DNA from 3 places in the Tumebacillus amylolyticus genome. Region 3 is predicted to be linked to each of the others. Evidence: riboswitches for the same ligand, from Rfam matches in the RefSeq annotation. Region 3 holds a riboswitch; each other region holds the start of a gene.
The links. A riboswitch is a leader RNA that binds a small molecule or an ion and turns the genes downstream of it on or off. The one in region 3 is predicted to bind cobalamin.
Positions count from the first base shown of each region.

Region 1: it holds a riboswitch for cobalamin, as region 3 does, so the genes downstream of both, cobT (nicotinate-nucleotide--dimethylbenzimidazole phosphoribosyltransferase) here and JJB07_RS03275 (HoxN/HupN/NixA family nickel/cobalt transporter) in region 3, are expected to answer to the same signal.
Region 2: it holds a riboswitch for cobalamin, as region 3 does, so the genes downstream of both, JJB07_RS05660 (S-layer homology domain-containing protein) here and JJB07_RS03275 (HoxN/HupN/NixA family nickel/cobalt transporter) in region 3, are expected to answer to the same signal.

Region 1 is NZ_JAEQNB010000001.1:855,704-862,251, forward strand. It holds gene JJB07_RS03985 (MerR family transcriptional regulator) at 1-277, shown strand, start outside; gene JJB07_RS03990 (DUF1722 domain-containing protein) at 278-760, shown strand; gene JJB07_RS03995 (DUF4077 domain-containing protein) at 881-2,392, shown strand; gene bluB (5,6-dimethylbenzimidazole synthase) at 2,448-3,086, opposite strand; gene JJB07_RS04005 (DUF4097 family beta strand repeat-containing protein) at 3,139-4,062, opposite strand; cobalamin riboswitch at 4,160-4,341, shown strand; gene cobT (nicotinate-nucleotide--dimethylbenzimidazole phosphoribosyltransferase) at 4,433-5,467, shown strand; cobalamin riboswitch at 5,516-5,703, shown strand; gene cobJ (precorrin-3B C(17)-methyltransferase) at 5,872-6,548, shown strand, end outside.
Region 2 is NZ_JAEQNB010000001.1:1,215,702-1,222,249, forward strand. It holds gene JJB07_RS05630 (metallophosphoesterase) at 1-369, opposite strand, end outside; gene JJB07_RS05635 (DUF402 domain-containing protein) at 467-985, shown strand; gene JJB07_RS05640 (hypothetical protein) at 1,040-1,498, shown strand; gene JJB07_RS05645 (hypothetical protein) at 1,626-2,186, shown strand; gene fabL (enoyl-[acyl-carrier-protein] reductase FabL) at 2,354-3,112, shown strand; gene JJB07_RS05655 (hypothetical protein) at 3,150-3,518, shown strand; cobalamin riboswitch at 3,579-3,770, shown strand; gene JJB07_RS05660 (S-layer homology domain-containing protein) at 3,881-5,191, shown strand; gene JJB07_RS05665 (DUF4430 domain-containing protein) at 5,282-6,548, shown strand, end outside.
Region 3 is NZ_JAEQNB010000001.1:695,475-702,022, forward strand. It holds gene JJB07_RS03265 (hybrid non-ribosomal peptide synthetase/type I polyketide synthase) at 1-3,134, shown strand, start outside; gene JJB07_RS03270 (HpcH/HpaI aldolase family protein) at 3,175-3,942, shown strand; cobalamin riboswitch at 3,981-4,178, shown strand; gene JJB07_RS03275 (HoxN/HupN/NixA family nickel/cobalt transporter) at 4,329-5,123, shown strand; gene JJB07_RS03280 (HoxN/HupN/NixA family nickel/cobalt transporter) at 5,161-5,952, shown strand; gene JJB07_RS24165 (hypothetical protein) at 5,975-6,109, opposite strand; gene JJB07_RS03285 (MFS transporter) at 6,297-6,548, shown strand, end outside.

The DNA of each region.
Region 1 (6,548 bases), 160 kb from region 3:
TTTAGGAACGAACACGCCCAACGAAGGGTTGGAGTTGTTGATTGAACGTCACCACATCGAGTATGCGTCCCTGTCGCTGACAGACCCGAAGTTGTTGCCGGGTGTGGAAACGATGATCGCCACCTTGCAAGGGGTCTTCCCGCAACTCCAATTCGTGCTCGGCGGGCCGGGTTTCCAAGAGGTGAGCGAAGCGTTTCGACCCTTGCTCCTCGGCGGTGAGTTGGGGACGTGGAACTCTTGGTTCAAATCTCTCGTGAAGCGGGGGGAGAATGCCTAGATGAAGATCGCAGATGCTGCATTCCGGCAACGCCTCGAAATCCGTCGTGCGCAGGTTCTCCAAGACCTGCGCACTCTCCAAGCCGGAGCCGATACGGTCACGAGGTTAGAAGAACTCTGGTACACTTGCAAATTCGTCGTCCTCGAAGGCGACCCGGCGTCGTACTTCCGAATCCGCGAGCTGTTCAACCGCTACCGCAAGCACGAGATGGAGTTTGCCGAGTTAAAAGACGGCGTGTTTCACGCCTTTTTCACCGCGCTTACCTGTGAGATTGAGGAGACCAATCTCGTCAACTTGCTCACCCACATCTGGGGCTTTCTCAAGAAGCACGTCGACGGAGAAGGAGACCGGGCACAGGCGCTCGACCTCATCGGAACGCTCTCGGCGGGCGATCTATCGGTCGTTCCCACCCTGTATGAACACTTGGATTCTCTGCACTTTAAATACGGAAAAACGAACTTACTTAACCCTAAACTTCAGTAAAAGTCAAAAAGAGGTCCCTTTTTTTCAAAGGGGCCTTTTTTGTTGCAGGAAATTGTCGAGAATTGGCGAATTTTTCGGCTAGAATGGGGTTGTTTCAACAAGATAGAGGAGGACAACAAAGTGTGGAAATGGGTGAAAGAACGCTGTTTTTCGGGTCTTGAACAAATTGAACGACGCAACAGTTTGTTAATGTTCATCATTTGGTTCAGCTATGCGTTGGGGATTGTGGAAATCGCGATGACGGCACCGAATTCGGTGTTTGACATGCCGTATCCGATCTATCTGATCGGTGGGTTTGTGTTGACCGTAACAGGGTCGGTGTTCTCGAATATTAAAAAACTGAGGGATGCATTTAAGTATGTGATCATGACTCTGCTCGTGGGGATGGCAGGGCTGTTGTTCTTCCTGTTCAACCACCATGCGCCGATTTTTCAAATCTTGTATTTCATCCTCGGCGTTTCGGTCCTGTACCTGAACGGCCGAGTGGTTTGGTACACATGGGGGCTCTCGACGCTGTTGACGGTGCTTGGCTACACGGTTGGCAAAGGCATCCTGTTCACGACGAGCTCGATGAACGACCTGCCGACTCAACTCTTGCTCTTGCTGATCACCACGCTTGCACTGTGGGGCGTGGCATCGATTGGACATACGTTGATGGGTCGCTTGGCTTTGGAAGCGGAAGCGACGAAGGAACAAGCGGAGGAACTCAAAGTCACGCAGCAATTGATCGTGGAAACGGTGCAAGAATTGCAAGCGAACTTCTCTCTGCTCCTGCACAACATGACTACCTCGCGCGAATCGTCCGCCGAAATTCGCAACGCGTTCCAAGAAGTCGCCGCCGGCGCGCAATCGCAAGCGGAGAGCATGAACCACTCCATGTTTGAATTGCAGTCGATGGAAGTGGCGATGAAGGAACTCGTCGGGCAAGTGCAAGACGCGGCGGTCAACGTCACGGAAAGCCATGCTCTGTCGCAGGAGAGCCGCCAGACGATCGAGCAGTTCGGCAAGCACATGCGGACGTTGGACGTTGTGATGGCCCAGTCGGTCTCCGTCATTCGCGAGTTGCGCGAACAAGCCAATCACATCAACGAGATCGTGGAAGCGATTACGGGAATTTCCAACCAGACCTCGTTGCTCGCATTGAATGCAAACATCGAAGCGGCTCGTGCGGGGGAGCATGGCCGCGGGTTTGCGATCGTCGCGGACGAAGTGCGCAAGTTGGCCGATCAGTCGCAAACGTCGGCGAAGCGCATCCAAGACATTCTCGCCCGCATCTACGAGCAAGCGGTCACCGTCGAGGAGCAAGTTCTGCGCGGGGAGAGTGTCCAGATCGAGAACGGGACTCGACTCGGGGTCGTCTTGGGTAACGTCAACAATCTCGGCGAGTTCATCACGTCGATCGATACGTTGATGAAGCAATTGCTGCAACGCCAAACGCAGTTCGCGTCCCAAGCGTTGCAAGTCGTCGAGGAAGTCACCACCGCTTCCTCCGTCACCGAACAGACGTCGGCCGCGACGCAAGAAGTGCTGGCTTCCGTCGAGGACGAAGCGATGCGTTTGCACGAATCGATGAAAGCGCTCGACAACGTACAGAAGCAAGTCGAGCGACTGGCTGAGATTCTCAAACACTAGGGGTTTTCACAAAAAGAGACCGTGTTCGCCGGGGGGCGAACACGGTCTTTTTTTCTTACCACGTTTCATGGTGGATCAGGGAATCGAAGTTGGTGCGCTTGGCCCAGCCTGACTCTTCGAGGATCGGACGCTTGGGGTAGTGGTCCGTGTAGCCGAAGGAAAGCAGGGCAACCGGTTCGACGTGCGGCGGGATCGCGAGGATGCGGCGGACGTCGCTTTTTTTGTAAAAAGAGACCCAGCCCATCGCGATGCCCTCGGCGTAGGCGGCGAGCCACATGTTCTGGATCGCGCAGGCGACGGAGAGGATGTCGGTCTCGGGGATCGAGTTTCGGCCGAGCACATGGTCACCGCCTCGTGTCGGATCGCAGGTGATGCAGACGGTCAGCGGCGCTTCGCGCAAGCCTTCGACTTTGAGTTGCAGGAACTTGTCATCGCGTCCTTCGGCGGCGAAGTGGATGGCGAGTGCCCGGCGTTCTTTGTCGGCGGCGAGGGCGAGGGCTTCCTTTTGACTTGACGACGAGATGAGGATGAAGTCCCAGGGTTGCATGAAGCCGACGGACGGCGCATGATGTCCGGCGAGCAGGATGCGTTGGACTTTGTCTTCCTCAAGTTCCGTGGGGGAAAATTTGCGAATGTCGCGGCGGTTGTGGATCGCTTCGTAAACGGCGGCGCGTTGTTCGGGTGTGAAGTTCATGGGAATGATACCTCCTGTTCCCTTGATCTTACCAGATTGTACGCGCGACCCTTTACTTTTTGTGCACGGTCAAATTGCCGGAGACCGTTTCGACGTTGACGGCCGTTGCGCCGGAACCGACGGTGCCTTTGTGCTCGTGGTTGGTATTCGTCATGTTGTTCATGGCAAAGTTGGAGTTGAAATCACCCGACGCGGATTTGTGGTGCAAGTCGAACGACGAATCGTTCGGCAAGTCTACGTTGACATCGCCGGAAGCGGTGTAGGCGGTAAGCGTTGCGCTCAATTTGTCGTAGTCGAGGTTAATGTTGCCCGACATGACGCGGGTTTTGATTTCTCCGGTCAGGCCGCCGAGGTTGATGTCGCCGGATGCGCAGTCCGCGCTGATTTTTTTCCCTGTCAAGCGGTGGCCGGTGATGTTGCCCGATGCCGTTTTCAGATCGAGGGTGGCGGAGGTGTTCTCGACGTTCAAATCACCGGACGCTGTGTCGAGGGCGAGGGTGTCGGATTGGACGTTGGAGACGTCTTGGTTGCCGGAGCCGGTCGAGGAGAGCAAGGCTTTGGCTTTGAGGTCTTGGAGATGGATGTCGCCCGAGGCGGTGTTCACGGTCAGTCGGTCAAAGTCTCTCTGCGGGATCACGACATCGAGAGTTAGGGAATTGGAGCCGAAGTTCCACTGCTGGTCGGGATGGTCGATGAGGATGTGCAGCGTGTCTCCGTTGGTTTGCATCTTGAGACTGTACACATCGGAGCGGCCGTAACCGTGAAAATGTGCCGTCGCTTGGGAGTCCGGTCCGGGGGTGACGTTGACGTTGGCGGCGTATCCCTCGATGTCGATGATTTGGATGCCGGATGTTTCAGTCGATTTGGTTTCCTCGTAGTTCTGGCTGGACATCGTGGGGAGGGCGTAGAAGCCTGCCGCCCCGATGCCAACGACGAGAACGCCCAGCAGGGCGAGGTTGCGTTTCCATTCTTTCATCGCCGATCGCTTCCTCTCAGGGGAGATTGTTGCTGTTATAGACGAGAGGTTGAGGGGGAACCCTTCAAACTTTTTTGACAAAATTTTCGAGGGGGCTTAGAATGGGGGCACAATAGGTGCCTCGTCTGACGAGGTGAAAAGGGAAGCGTGAGACGCGCGGGCCCGCCACTGTGGTCGGGGACTGTCCGAAGCCACTGGCCTTTTTTTCGAGGGCTGGGAAGGCGAGGAATTAGGGATGATCCGACGAGCCAGGAAACCTGCCTATTGGGGAAGAACCTTATTTTGGGTCTGGACAATCCAAGCTTCTTTGCGGAGCTTGGATTTTTTTGCTTGTCCGGGCGAAATTCATTTCGGGGAGAGGATGAGAGAGATGTTGAAAACTGTTGAGGTACAAGTACGAGGTCTGGATGTCGAGGTCATGGAAGAGGCGCGCGGTCGGTGGGATCAATTGACGAAACCGTTGGGCAGTCTCGGAAAATTGGAGGAGATCGGCATCCGGCTTGCAGGTATACAAGGCACGGTGTTGCCGTCCGTTGAACGTCGGGCGGTGGTGGTGATGTGCGGAGACCACGGGGTGACGGCGGAGGGAGTTTCGGCGTATCCATCGGCCGTTACGGGATTGATGATGCAGAATTTCTCGAACGGGCGAGCGGCGGTGAATGTGCTGGCGCGGCAGATGGGCGCAGACGTTCATGTCGTGGATATCGGGAGTGCTTGTGAAGACGACATTCCAAACATCGTGCGGGAAAAAGTGAAACCGGGCACCGACAATATGGCGGTGGGTCCGGCGATGACGCGCGAAGAAGCGGTGCGTGCTCTGGAAGTGGGCATGGGCTTTGCTCGAAAGTTGAGCTCCGAGGGCGTGCAGGTGATTGCGCTCGGCGAGATGGGAATTGGGAACACGACTCCGAGCAGCGCGATTGCCTCTGTGCTGACGAGCCACCCTCTGGCCGAATTGGTCGGGCGCGGGACGGGGATTGAAGAGTCTGTTCTCCCGCACAAGGGCCACGTGATTCAGCGGGCGTTGGAGGTAAACCAACCGAACCCGGACGATGCGGTTGATGTGCTGGCGAAAGTCGGCGGTTTGGAAATCGCCGGGCTTGCGGGCGTGGTGTTGGGAGCTGCATCGGAGGGAGTGGCCGTGCTCGTGGACGGGGTGATTGCAGCGGCGGCGGCGTTGGTTGCGTATCGAGTGGAGCCGAAAGTCGGTCCCTATCTGTTCGCATCGCATCTGTCGCAGGAGCCTGCGCATCGAATTCTCTTGGAGGCGATGGAGTTGTCGCCGATGTTGCATCTTGAGATGCGTTTGGGCGAGGGAACGGGAGCCGTTCTGGCCATGCCGTTGCTTCAATCGGCAACTCGTTTGGTGCAGGAGATGGCGACATTTGCAGACTTGGGTCTGTAGACAGCTAGATTTATTTGGTATATAGTTTTGGAAGACTTCATAGAATTGAATAACAACAAACCACAAGGTGCTCGCGAGAGCTGAAAAGGGAAGCCGGTTAGAGTCCGGCACGGTCCCGCCACTGTATGTGAGGAGCGACCTCCAAGTTGCCACTGTACCCCGTTTTTGGGGAATGGGAAGGCGGAGGAAGCGTTGATTCACAAGTCAGGAGACCTGCCTCTGTGTGTATGTCCATCACTTCTTACGGGAGATAGGAGGTATGGCGGTCACGTGACTTTTGGTTGTTCGTGCGCAGGCTTTGGTGCTGTGTGCGGATGTAGAGAGGATAACGGAGGCGCCTTCCTATCGGGGAAGGCGCCTTTTTTTGTTGCGTTGGTTTGGTTTTTTTGGAGAGGAGAGACGGGATGACGACGAGAGGGAAGTTGCTGGTTATCGGTTTTGGGCCGGGGAGTTTCGATCATATCACCGACCGGGCACGGACGGCGATTCAGGAGTCGGATGTGATCATCGGGTACAACACGTACGTCGATTTGATTCGCGGGCTGTTGACCCATCAAGAAATTGTGCGCACGGGGATGACGGAGGAAGTCTCTCGGGCGATTGAAGCGGTTCGCCAAGCCGAGTTGGGGAAAAAAGTCGCGGTGATCTCTTCGGGAGATGCCGGGGTGTACGGGATGGCCGGGTTGGTGTATGAAGTGTTGATCGAGCAGGGCTGGACGGAAGCGACAGGTGTGGAGGTTGAGGTCATTCCGGGGATTTCGGCGATCAACTCCTGCGCGTCGTTGCTGGGAGCGCCGGTGATGCACGATGCGTGTACGATTTCGCTGAGCGACCATCTGACTCCGTGGGAAGTGATTGCAAAACGAGTGGAGGCCGCCGGGATGGGGGACTTCATCGTGGCGTTGTACAATCCGCGGTCGGGTCGCAGAACGCGGCAGATCGTGGAGACGCAACGGATTCTGTTGAAGTACCGTCCGGCCGAGACGCCGGTGGGCTTGGTGAAAAGTGCGTATCGTGCGAGTCAGCAAGTGGTGCTGACGACGCTCGGCGAGATGTTGGAGCATGACATCGGGATGCTGAC
Region 2 (6,548 bases), 520 kb from region 3:
GAGGTAGTGGTCGTGGTTGCCCCAGACGAGCCAGATGCCGTGCTCCGGCTCGATTTTTTTGATCTCGTCGAGGTACAGCATGAATTTATCGAGGTTGTCGTAGTTGTCGAGATAATCGCCGGTCATCACGATCAAGTCGGCGTTGGCATCGGCGATGATCTTCGCCATGCGCTCCGGTTTGATCGATTGGCGTTCCATGTGCAGATCGGACAGTTGGACGATGCGCAGTTCCGATTTGTCGCCGAGTTGCTCGTCCAGGGTCGTCTCGACGTGGCGGACCACCGGACGGAACGTGTTCCAGTGCGCATACCCGATCAGGGCGGCAACGACGACGGCGACAAGCAGGAGCACAGTCAGAATGATCAACATCGAGATTCACCTTCCTTCGTTTTGGTTGCAAGGGTTAAGTCTATCAGCTCTCTTGGGGGAAAGATAGGGAGAAATCTTGGAGGAGTTGGGAGTCAGGATGAGAGAAGTTTGGATGCAAGCGTACAAGCACGACGGTCGTGAGCACCGTCGTTGGGTCAAGCTCTACGAACTGCCGGGCGAGCGAGGGGTGATGTGGATCGAACCGAACACGGCGGTTGTGGAATCGGACGGCGGGGAGTGGTCGAGCCCGTTTCCCGTCATCTATTGGGTACATCCGGAGAAATGGTACAACGTCGCGATCCTCTGTCGCGAGGAAGGCACAGGCTACTATTGCAACATCGCAAGCCCGATCGAGTATGAGGAAGAGCGCAACCTGTACAAATTCATCGACTATGACGTCGATTTGATCGTCAACGTCGACGGCGTGTACGAAGTGGTCGATGAAGAGGAACTGACAGAGCATGCCCACGCGATGAAGTATCCGTCCGACATCTTGCTCAAAATCGCAGAAGCGACGGCGGAGTTGGTGGCGTTGTTTGAAGCGCAAGAGGGGCCGTTCGACCCCGAGGCGCGGGAGAGATGGACGAGGTTGTGGCACGAGGCGAACGGGGAATAGCAAACCACCTTCTCACAGATACTAGAGGTACTCGTGTGAGAGAGGTGACCATACATGTCAAAACCGATTGTATTGGCGGCATTTCCGAGCTATCAACAAGCTCACGATTCCGTTCAGAACTTGTATCGTGCAGGAATGAATGACTTCACGGTCCTCTACCTGCAGAACAAGGGCGACCAAAACGGGGACGGCATCGAAGGGTTCTACCCGGGCGTCACGCCGTTCATCCAGAACATCGTGTCAGACTCCACGCCGGTTCAAGGCGAGATCGAAGCACCGCAACTCAACGCGTTGCCGGGCACCAACCACCAGCGCACGATGGTGACGGTCGAAGATCGTCTGCGCTCGTACGGCATCCCGGAATCCGCGATCTCCCAAGCTTGCGAACAAGTCCGCAACGGGCACACCCTCGCCGTATTTCGCGACGGCGAGCAATTGGACAACGTTGCGCGCAATTTGAAGGGCGAGACCCCGTATTGCGAGATGGTGGCAGGGGAGACCAAACCGTTTTAAGCACAGAAACAGCTCCGCGATGGCGGGGCTGTTTTTTTCTATAACTTTTCCATATTTATTCCACATCTGATGGGTACCATGAAGTCAAGAGGTCAATCACAACTTGTTGAAAGGTGGACACAACGATATGAAAAACTTTCAAAAACTTCTCGTAGGTACTACCCTTGCCGCAGCATTGGCACTTGGAGGCGGCGCAGCAGCATTCGCCGCGACGGACGACCCGGCAACCACCACCACTCCGGCTCCGAGCGCTGAGCACCACCACAAAGGGGAGCATCAGAAAGTCAAGTTGACCGACCAGCAAAAGCAAGCGATCAAAGACGCGGGCGTCGATTTCAAATCGATGAAAGAGACCAAGAAACAAATGTGGGAAACCCGCAAGTCGATCAAAGAATCGCACCAACAACTTCAAGACCTTGAGAAAAACACCACCGACAAAGCGCTGAAAAAGCAGATCAAATCCGATCTGAAAACCACCGAAGCCGACCTCGCCAAACTCAAAGAACTGCGCACGACCGGCAAAGACCTGCACAAACAACTGCACGATGCGGTCCTTGCGTCCGATTCCGCCAAAATCAAGGAAGTCGCAGCCAAAATCCAAGCACAGAACCAAGACGCGCTGAAACTCATGCAAACCATCGACGCAACGCTTAAAGCGGAACTGACCAAGGCGCAAGGGAAGAACTAAGCTCCTGACTCAACCTCCGACAGCGAGAGAAATAAGCCAACCCCCGTGGCGCGGAGGTTGGCTTTTTTTACGAACGGAAAATGTACTTCCGATCAGGGGAATGATATAATCACCTCGTACATAGAACTCCTAATACCTGATCTTAATTCCTTGGAGGTATACATCACATGTCTTCACTTACCGGCAAGATCGCACTCGTCACCGGAGGCTCCCGCGGCATTGGCCGTTCGATTGCATTGAAACTGGCGGAAGAGGGCGCAGACGTCGTCATCAACTTTTTCCGCAACCGCAAACCGGCGGAAGAAACCAAAGCGATGATCGAATCTCTCGGCCGTCGCTGCCATATCATCAAAGCGAACGTCGGCGACCTCGACAAGCACCAATTGATCTTTGACGAAATCCAAGAAGTGATGGGCGGCCTCGACATCCTCATCTCGAACGCGGCGTCCGGCGTGCAACTTCCGGCGATGGAAGTCGAAGAAAAGCACTGGGACTGGACGCTCAGCATCAATTCCAAAGCGCTGCTCTTCCTCGCGCAAAAAGCAGTCCCGATGATGGAAGCACGCGGCGGCGGCTCCATCGTGGCGATCTCGTCGCTCGGCTCTAAATTCGCGCTGAAAAACTACATCAACGTCGGCACCTCCAAAGCGGCTCTCGAATCGATCGTACGCTACCTCGGCGTGGAACTCGCTCCGAAGAACATCATCGTCAACGCCGTCTCGGGCGCAGCAGTGGACACCGACGCTCTCACGCACTTCCCGAACCGTGAAGAGATGATCCAAGCGGCGGTCGACCGCACCCCGGCAGGTCGCATGATTACGCCGGAAGACCTCGCGAACTCCGTGCTGTTCCTCTGCTCCGAGCAGTCTCGCATGATCGTCGGCCAAACCTTGGTCGTCGACGGCGGCTATTCGTTGATTGGCTAGGAATTATCAGGTAAGATGAAAGGCGAGGTGATTGCTAATGGCAACCGAACAAATTCTGCGTAGCAACGAGTTTATGGTCATCCAATCCGCGATTGCAGCCACGAACTTCGCAATCGGCGCATTTACCGTTGAGTTGAAAGCGCAAGAAGCGATGAAAAACGAAGAGATGATCCCGCGTCTGCAAGGAGCTCTCGCCAAGGCGAAAGAAGACCGCAAGTACGCAATGAGCCTTCTCGACGTGCAACTCGAAGGCAACTTCAACGACGACGCCGACTTCAAGAAAGTTCTCGACCTCGTCTATTCGTACAACTCTTTGATCGACCATTCGCTGATCAACGGTCGTTCCGCATTTCTTCCGCTGGGCGCCGTTCCGTCGATGCGTTTTGAGAAATACGAAGAGCAGTAAGTCAACATCATTTGAAAAAGAGACCAGGCCGCTCGCGGTGCTGGTCTTTTTTTTCGTGGGATGGTACACTAGTTTTGTAATTTCATAGGAATGGTGCCATGAAGTGTAGGGAAAGCGGTGCAAATCCGCTGCAGCCCCCGCTACTGTAAACGGCGACGATCCCGCAAGTACCCATTGTGCCAAGCGGCATGAGAAGGGGCGGAGGTCGGAGGACCCGTGAGCCAGGAGACCTGCTTCAAGGACGGCACTTTTTTTTCGTAGCACCTTCGGAGGGAAGGTTCAGGCGTACATACGAACCTGTTCTCCCGACCGATTGGTTAGGGAGTTTTTTTATTGTTTGGAACTAGAGAGGAGCACAACCAATGAACCGCAACTTCGTCAAAATCGCCGCTTCCACGCTGTTGATCGCTGGCCTGATGGCCCCGTCTCTCAGCGCAGTGGCTGCCACGGATACCAAGGCGCACGTGAAAGTCCGCGTCGTCGGCCCGAACGGGTTTATGAAAACGGAATACCTCGCCGTCGGTGCAGAGTCGTTCAAAAACACCGCGGGCGATACGGTCCAAATGGACAAGCCGACCGTATTGGGCGCACTGGTGGACATCGCGGCGAAGGACTCCATCGATTACACGGCGACCACTTCCCAATTCGGCACCTACGTGAACAAAATCAACGGCGTCGGGGAGAAAACCATCAACAACAACACCGCTTGGCTGTTCTGGGTGAACGGCAAGTCGGTCGATGTCGGGGCGGACCAAGCGGAACTGCATGACGGCGACGAAGTGGTCTGGGGCTTCTCCGACTACACGCAAACGCTGTACCCGAAACTTGAAATCTCTTCGACTCATCCGTTCGTGGGCGACAACTTCACCGTGAAAGTCACCGCGCAGAAGACCACGTACGACGCGAACTGGAACGCAACGACGACCACCGTGCCGGTCGAAGGCGCATCGCTTGCCACCGTCAACAGTGACGAAGCCATTTTTGTCACCGACAAAGACGGCGTGGCGACGGTGAAAGCGTCGGACGCAGGTCTGCTCACCCTCAACCTCGACAAAATCGACCCGGCGACCGGTCTCCCGCTGATCATCCGATCCGGCGACGTGAACGTGCTCGTAGGCAACAAAGACGCGAAGTTCACCGACCTCAACGGCTACGACTGGGCGGCACCGAGCATCCTGAAGCAAGCGCAAGCAGGCATCGTCGTCGGGGACGGGAGTTCGCACTTCGAACCGGGCCGTGCCGTAACCCGTGGCGAACTCGCGAAAATGATCTCGCTGGTCGGCGCTTCGAACGGGGATCTCAACTTCGGCGGCGAGAAGCAATTCTCCGACGTCGCAGCTCGTGATCACTACAACCAATTCATCCAAACGGTCGTGCGCAAAAACATCCTCTCCGGCGACGCGGAAGGCACGTTCCGTTCAAACGACGGGATCACCCGCCAAGAGCTGGCAATCGTCGTGGCACGCTTGGCAGGGCTCTCTCCGGAAACCACCGATACGCTGACGTTCCTCGACAAAGGACAGATCGGCGACTATGCGAAAGGCTACGTGGAAGCGGTCGTGAAGGCCGGTTACATGCACGGCTACTCCGAAGGCTTGTTCTCGCCGCTGGCGTACGCGGACCGTGCCGAAGTCGCTTTGGTGTTGGACTCCATCCATACTTCGAATAACTAGGAATTCCGCACGTATAGCTAAGTGTAGAGTGGAGGCTCGATAGACGAGCCTCACTCTTTTTTCTTGAATGTGAGGAGGTTGTGAACCATCATGAAGATCGCAAGGAGTCTTGGGCTTTTCGTTGCGCTTGCACTGGTCGGCACTGCATGCGGCAAATCATCGTCCGACGCGCAGAAGCCGGACGCTCTGCCCCAACTAGAGGTGCAGACCCCCGTCGTCGATGACAAGAAGCAGGAGGCGGAACCAAAATCCCAAGAGCAACAAGCCACCCCTTCTGAGAAAAACGCCTCGGACACGCAAGCGTCTTCCGAGTCGGGCAAAAACCCGTCTGCGTCGACGGCAAACTCTGCAAGAAGCGGCGGCAATGGCAAGAGCTCCAATGGCGGCACGAGTGGAGCAGGGAGTTCCAATGGTTCCAGCAATGGGAACTCCGCTTCGAACGGGACAACGTCCAATTCGTCCGGCACGAACAGCCAGCCGAGCAACAACTCGACCGGCGCGACGAACGGGAACTTCGAACTCAGCGTCACGGAGTACTTCGGCAACAACTCCGTCTTCAACGAACCGGTAGCCGTCTCGACGGAGCAGAGTCTGCTCGATACGATGCGCGACCATCTCGACATCGAGACGGCGTACGGCGGTTCGTTTGTCAACGGCATCAACGGCACGAAGTCGGGCTATACGAGCAAGTCGATTTTCACCCGCAAGAAGCGCGATTGGTTTTACTATGTCAACGGCAGCGTCTCGCCGGTCGGAGCAGATGCAGTCAAACCGAAACCGGGCGACGCAATTTGGTGGGACTATCACGACTGGTCGGGCGACGGTTCCAGCACGCCGAGCGTCGTGGCCTCCTATCCGCATCCGTTCACGACCGGTTACAACGGAGCGCAACCCGGCACGACGATCTACTTCAGCGGAGATCATGTATCTGACGCGAACCGTCTCGCCAACGCCCTGCGAGGTTTTGGCGCAGGCAACGTCTCCACAGCCGCGTATGCGGACGGCAGTGTCGCGCATCCGTCAACCAATGTGATCGTACTCGGCACATGGAGCGAACTCGGCAACCAGCCGACGATGCAAACGCTGTTCGGCTCGCCGACGCACACGGGCTTGTACGCGAAATTCTCCGGTGACAACGTTCAACTTTTGACCTACCAAGGCAAAAACACCGACCAAACAGGCCTTGGAGCCATCCTCGCCACGGGAAGCAACGGAGGCGGCGGTTCCACTCCGACTTGGTTGGTCATCGGAGCGACGGAAGCGGGTCTCGAGCAAGCCCTCGACATCATGATTGCAAGACCCGGCGACCTGCGCGGCAAAGTCGGCGTCGTCGTCAACGGGAGCAACGTCCTCGCCG
Region 3 (6,548 bases):
TTGATGCCGATGCTCGCGGCACAGTTCGCGGAAGTGGCGGCGCTGTCGTGGTCTTGAAACGCCTCGCAGATGCAGAAGCCAACGGAGATACAGTCTGGGCTGTGATCAAAGGCTCGGCGATCAACAACGACGGCAGCATGAAAGTGGGCTATACGGCCCCGAGCGTGGACGGGCAAGCTGATGCGATTGAACAGGCGCTTCAACGTGCAGGCGTAGATCCGCGCACGATCGGTTTCGTCGAAGCGCACGGTACGGGCACGCCGCTGGGCGACCCGATTGAAGTGGCGGCCCTCACGCAGACCTATCGAAAGTACACGGCAGATCAGGGCTACTGCTTCCTCGGCTCGGTAAAAACCAACGTCGGGCATCTCGACGCAGCGGCAGGTGTCACAGGCTTGATCAAAGCAGCCCTCGCCCTGCATTACGGCGTCGTTCCGCCCACGCTCCACTTCGAGACGCCCAACCCGAAACTGAGTTTGGAAACCTCCCCGTTTGTCGTGAACAACCAACCGGCGAAGTGGGATCGCTCCCGAACCTCTCCCCGCCGTGCGGCCGTCTCTTCCTTTGGCATTGGCGGGACCAACGCCCACGTCATTTTGGAGGAAGCTCCGGAGCAAACAACCACAAGTTCCGGTCGTCCCCATCACGTGCTGATGCTCTCCGCGAAATCGGAGCGTGCGTTGTCTGCGATGACCGCCAACTTGGAGCAACACTTGCGGGAAAAAACCGATGTGAATCTGGCGGATGTCGCGTACACCCTGCAAGTGGGACGAACTCATTTTCCGCATCGTCAAGCCGTGGTCTGTGACAGCCGTTCCGGGGCGGTGGAAGCTCTGGCGACTCCATCCCAACGCCAAACCGCTGTAGGGATGCCAACCGCCAACTCGCGTGTGGTCTTCCTGTTCCCCGGTCAAGGGTTGCAAAAAGTGAACATGGGACGGGACTTGTACGAATCGGAGCCCGAGTTCCGCGAGTGCGTGGATGCTTGTGCGGAACTTCTGCATCCGTTGCTGGGCCTTGATCTGCGCACGGTGCTCTATCCGGAGCAACAGGACGTCGAGAAGTCTGCGGCACGACTCGCCCAGACCGCCATCACACAACCTGCTCTGTTCGTCGTCGAGTACGCGCTGTCCCGTTTGCTCATGACGTGGGGCGTTCACCCGCAAGCGATGATGGGACACAGCTTGGGGGAGTACGTCGCGGCTTGCTTGGCGGGCGTGATGACCTTGCCCGATGCACTCAAACTGGTCGCCGCTCGCGGGCAATTGGTGCAAAAACTGCCCGGCGGTGCGATGCTTGCCGTCGAGTCCACACCTGAACAACTCCATCCTTTCTTGAAAAAAGGTGTCGATCTTGCGGTGGTCAACGGTCCGCAGGCGTGCGTGCTCGCGGGAACGGTCGAAGCAATGGAAGCTCTGCAAAACGAACTCACAGAGGCGGGCTTGCGTTGGCAAAACGTGCGAACCTCACATGCCTTCCATTCTTCGATGCTCGACCCGATTCTGGACGAGTTCTCGGCTATCGTCAGCGAAATCGATTTGCATGAACCGAAGATTCCCTATGTCACGAACGTCACCGGCACGTGGGTCACTCCGCAAGAAGCGACCGACCCGGCTCATTGGGTTCGGCACATGCGTCAAACGGTGCTTTTTGCAGACGGGCTCCATCCCTTGTTGCAAGAACCGGGAGGCATCGTCTTGGAAGTGGGTCCGGGTCAGGCGTTCACCTCGGTCGTGAAACGTCATCCGAAAAAAGACAACGTGGTCTTGGCCGCCCCGACGCTTGCGACGACTTCGGATTCCTCTGACTACACCACATTGCTCATGACCTTGGGCCGCCTCTGGATCGCGGGACTTACGCCCGAATGGGAGAACCTGTACGCGCATGAAGCTCGGCGGCGTGTGGCGTTGCCCGTATATCCCTTCGACCGCCATCGGTACTGGTTGGAAGCTCGTCCGACTTCTCAGATGCACGGGGAGTGGATGGACGAAGTCGCCGCGACTTCCGAAGCGGAGTACGAGCCGACCCAAGTCGAATACCGCCCCGATCCGAAAGTGATCGGGCCTCGGGACGAGGTGGAGTTGGAACTGGTCAAAGTGTTCGAGGAAGTCTTGGGCATGGCGCCAGTCGGCGTCACCGACAGTTTCTTCGACTTGGGGGGAAGCTCGCTGTCCGCCCTGAGCGTCATGATCCGTCTGGAACAGGTCTTCGGCACCTCGCTCTCCAACGCAGTCTTGCTCGAAAGCCCGACGGTCGAAGCGTTGGCGCAAGTGTTGCGAGCGGGAGGCAAGTCGTCGGGAAGTTCGCGCATGGTGGGAATTCGAACGACGGGCAAGCAAGCGCCGATCTTCTGCATTCATCCCTATGGCGGGCATACGACAGGCTATTTTGAGCTGATCCGTTATCTGGGAGCCGATCAGCCGGTCTACGGCATCCAGTCGAGCGGGTTGCAGGGGGAAGCAGTTCCCTTCACTCGATTTGAAGACATGGCGACCGACTACATTCAATTGATCAAATCGAAGCAGCCGGTCGGTCCCTACACGCTCGTCGGGCACTCGATGGGCGGATGCATTGCGTATGAGATGGCTCAGCAATTGCGGCAAGTGGGAGAAGAGGTTGCCCTGCTGGCCCTCTTGGATTCCCGTGCCCAGAATTTCAGCGTACAACCCCTCTATCGAAACGGCGAATACGGCGAGATGGCAAGCAAAGGCTGGCTCAGTGACGAAGCGGTGATGCTTGGCATCCTGCTTCCGAAGTTGTCGTTGGACTGGGAGCAATTGCGCGGGATTCCGACCGAAGAACACTGGCTCCATGCGCTGGAAGCTGCCAAGAAACAGGGCTTGCTGCCGCTTGGCACCGGGGAAGACCAAATTCGGAACCTGCTCGCCGTAACCCGAGCAAACGATGAAGCGCTGCGCACCTACCAACCGCAGCCGTATCAGGGAGATCTCTTGCTCTTCTGCGGCGAAGACGGTTTCGCCAAGCAGTTCGGGGAACCTGAATTGGGCTGGGGCGACTTGGTTTCCGGGAGATTCGAAGCGGTGCAGGTGCCCGGCAATCACCACAGCATCATGACGGGAACGAACGTCGAGGCCGTCGCACGACATTTGCAAAAACGTCTCCGTGAGTTGTAAACTTGTAAAGATATAGAATCTTTTACAAGCGGGTGATAAAATGACGACCTTCAAACAACAGCTCCTCTCAGGGAATTCTCTCTACGGAACTTGGTTGCGAATTCCCCATCCGACGATTGTTGAAATCATCGGCAGAAGCGGTTTTGACTTCCTCCATCTCGACATGGAGCACGGGCCGATCGGGAACAACGAAGTGGATACGCTGCTCCTCGCCGCGAATGCAACGGGGACTCCGACGCTGGTGCGAGTGCCGCACGTGGACGAATCCTTGATCGGGCGCGTGCTGGACCTTGGAGCTACGGGCGTCATCATCCCGAGAATCAACGGTGCCAAAGACGCGCAGGCTGCGATCTCCGCCGCATTTTTCGCCCCGATGGGTCAGCGCGGGCTCGGGGGAGCCTGTCGGGCCAACGGGTACGGTGCGGTCGGGTTTCAGGAATTTGCAACACAGGCGAACGACACCACCAACCTGATCTTGCAAATCGAGACCAAACAAGCGGTGGAGCGGATCGACGAGATCCTGGAAGTTTCCGCTGCGGCGGTTGATCTGTACTTCATCGGTCCGGCAGACTTGTCGCAATCCCTGGGCGTGCCGGGGCAGTTTGACGACCCGCTCTTGCAAGAAACGATCCAATGGCTGGTCAAGCGCATCAAAAAAAGGGGCAAGGAGATCGGCATCCACCTGCCCCACCCGAGCATGCGCCAACACTACGCAGACTTGGGAATCCGCTACTTCACCTCTTCGTTCGACATCGGAATCGTCTCCGAAGGGGCGAAATCACTGCTCAAGGCGTGCAAGCAGGAATAACGAGGACAACCACGAATAACATATGTAGGAAGATTAACTTCATAGGTCAGCAACGAGGTGCCCTTGTCAATTGAAGCAAGGGGTAACAGGGAATCGGGTGAAAGTCCCGAGCGGTCCCGCCACTGTAACCGAGGAGTTCTCTCTCACGTATGTCACTCAATCCTTCGCGATTGGGGAAGACGAGAGAGCGCGATGATCCGGAAGCCAGGAGACCTACCTACGTTCGCTACACCCAATGTGCCTTCGCGGAAAGGAGTGGTGTGCAATGGAACGACTAGGTTTCTCTGTTTGGGTATCGTCTGTCCAATTGTTCACGTAACCCCATCCGTTTGGATGGGGTTTTTTGTTGTGTCAGATCGAGGGGAAAACAGAGGAGGAACCATACAATGGAAAATTTCTCGTTGCTTGCACTGGTATTCGTACTCGGTTTGCGTCACGGCTTGGACGCAGACCATCTGGCTTGTATTGACGGGTTGACCCGCTATAACTTGCGCCAAGGCAGAAAAACGGCGCGCTGGGTCGGCACCCTGTTCTCATTCGGTCACGGCTTGGTGGTAGCGACGGTCGCCATCATTTTGTCGATGATCTCCAAGGACTTCACGTTCCCCGACTACTTCGATACGATCGTCACTTGGATTTCTGTCGTTTCGCTCGCTTTGATCGGCTGCTTGAACGCGATGAACCTGATTCGAAACCGCTCGGAACAGGCCGATTTTTCCGTTCAGGGGATCAAGGGGAGATTCATCCCGCGTGTCGCCCGCGAAACGACCAACCCGTTCCTGATCATCGGGATCGGGGGGATGTTCGCTCTCGCAGCCGATACGGTTTCTCAGACTTCGGTCTGGGCGCTGGCATCCGGCAATGCGGACGGCTATTTGCCGTATGTACTGGGGCTTACGTTCATGGCGGGGATGATGTTGACCGATACGATCGACTCGTTGGTTGCGTATCGGATGTTGACCCAGTCGGGGAAGCTCGGACGCACCGCTTCCAAAGTGATGGGCTGGGTGATCGTCGCGCTTGCTTTCGGGGTTTCGTTCTATGAGGCGTTTACCTACTTCAATCCGTGGGCGGAGTTGGACTTTGAAGTGGTTGGAGTTGTGATCTTCTGCGCCTTGCTGATTTGCTTTGGCGGCGTTCGTTTGGTGTCGAGTAGGAATACGACGGTCACCAATGAATAGGCTGTAGGCAGAAGGTAGAGGCAGGGAGGAATGGCGAATGGATGCATTTTCATGGCTTGCACTCGTCTTTGTACTCGGTCTCCGGCATGGGCTGGACGCAGATCATCTCGCTTTTATCGATGGGTTGGCACGGCATAACCTGCACTTGGGGCGGAGAATCACGCCTTGGGTGGGGACTTTGTTTTCCTTTGGCCACGGATTGGTGGTGGCAACGGTCGCCGTCATTTTGGCTGAGATTTCTCGGGACTTCACGTATCCCGACTATTTTGACATCATCGGCACGTGGGTCTCGATTGGGTCGCTGGCGCTCGTCGGTGGTTTGAATCTGGTGAATCTGCTTCGAAATTCCTCGGAGCAAACCGACTTCGCCCCGCAGGGAATCAAGGGACGATTCCTACCGCGAGCGGCGCGTGAGACGACCAATCCGTTTTTGATCATCTTGACGGGGGGCGTGTTTGCGCTGGCGGCCGATACGGTCACGCAGACTTCGGTCTGGGCGCTGGCAGCGGGACATGCGGATCAGAGGTTTCTTCCCTTGCTCTTGGGACTTGCGTTTATGGTCGGGATGATGCTGACCGATACGGTCGATTCGCTGGTTGCCTACCGGTTGTTGGCGAAGTCCGGCCGATTCGGTCGAACCGCTTCGAAAGCGATGGGGTGGCTGATCGTCGTGTTGGCGTTCGGGGTGTCTTTTTATGAGTCTTTCACGTGGTTTCATCCTGGGGCGGAGATCGACTTTGAAGTGGTTGGGGTTGTTTTGTTTGCCTTGCTGGCGCTGAGTTTCGGCGGGGTTCGTTGGATCTTGAGAAAAAAGACCGTGCTCCCTTAGTGGAGAGCACGGTCTTTTTTTCTTAGCAACCGCAACCGCCAGTTGCTGCGCCGCCAACTGCGCCGCCGCCGTAACCCGGAACGAGCAAGAAGAACAGAACGAAGATGATCAGAAACACAACCGCCCAACGAGTGTAACCGCCAAATGCACCGTACATGAGATTCCCTCCTCTCAAGTGGTTTTGCTACATTCTATTGAAGAGGAGGGACAAACGGGACGGCGCTTGTCTTGGGTCATCTGCCCAATATTCGGGGCAGTTGCCAAATGGCACCAGACAAGGGATACTGAACCTAACAGCATGGAATCCTTTTTTTACATACAACGAAGAGGAAAGGGGCCGGATCATGGAGAGAATGTCTCTCCTGCGCGAACCGAAGCAACGGAAACTGCTGTTCAGCGCGGGACTTAGCTGGATGTTCGACGCGATGGACGTGGGGATGATCTCGTTTATCGTGGCGGCACTGGCGGTGGAATGGAAGTTGGGCGCGCAGCAGATCGGACTGCTGACCGCGATCAATTCAATTGGGATGGCGGCGGGCGCGGCGGTTGCAGGCGTGCTCGCCGACCGCTACGGACGTCGGGCCGTTCTGGTCTGG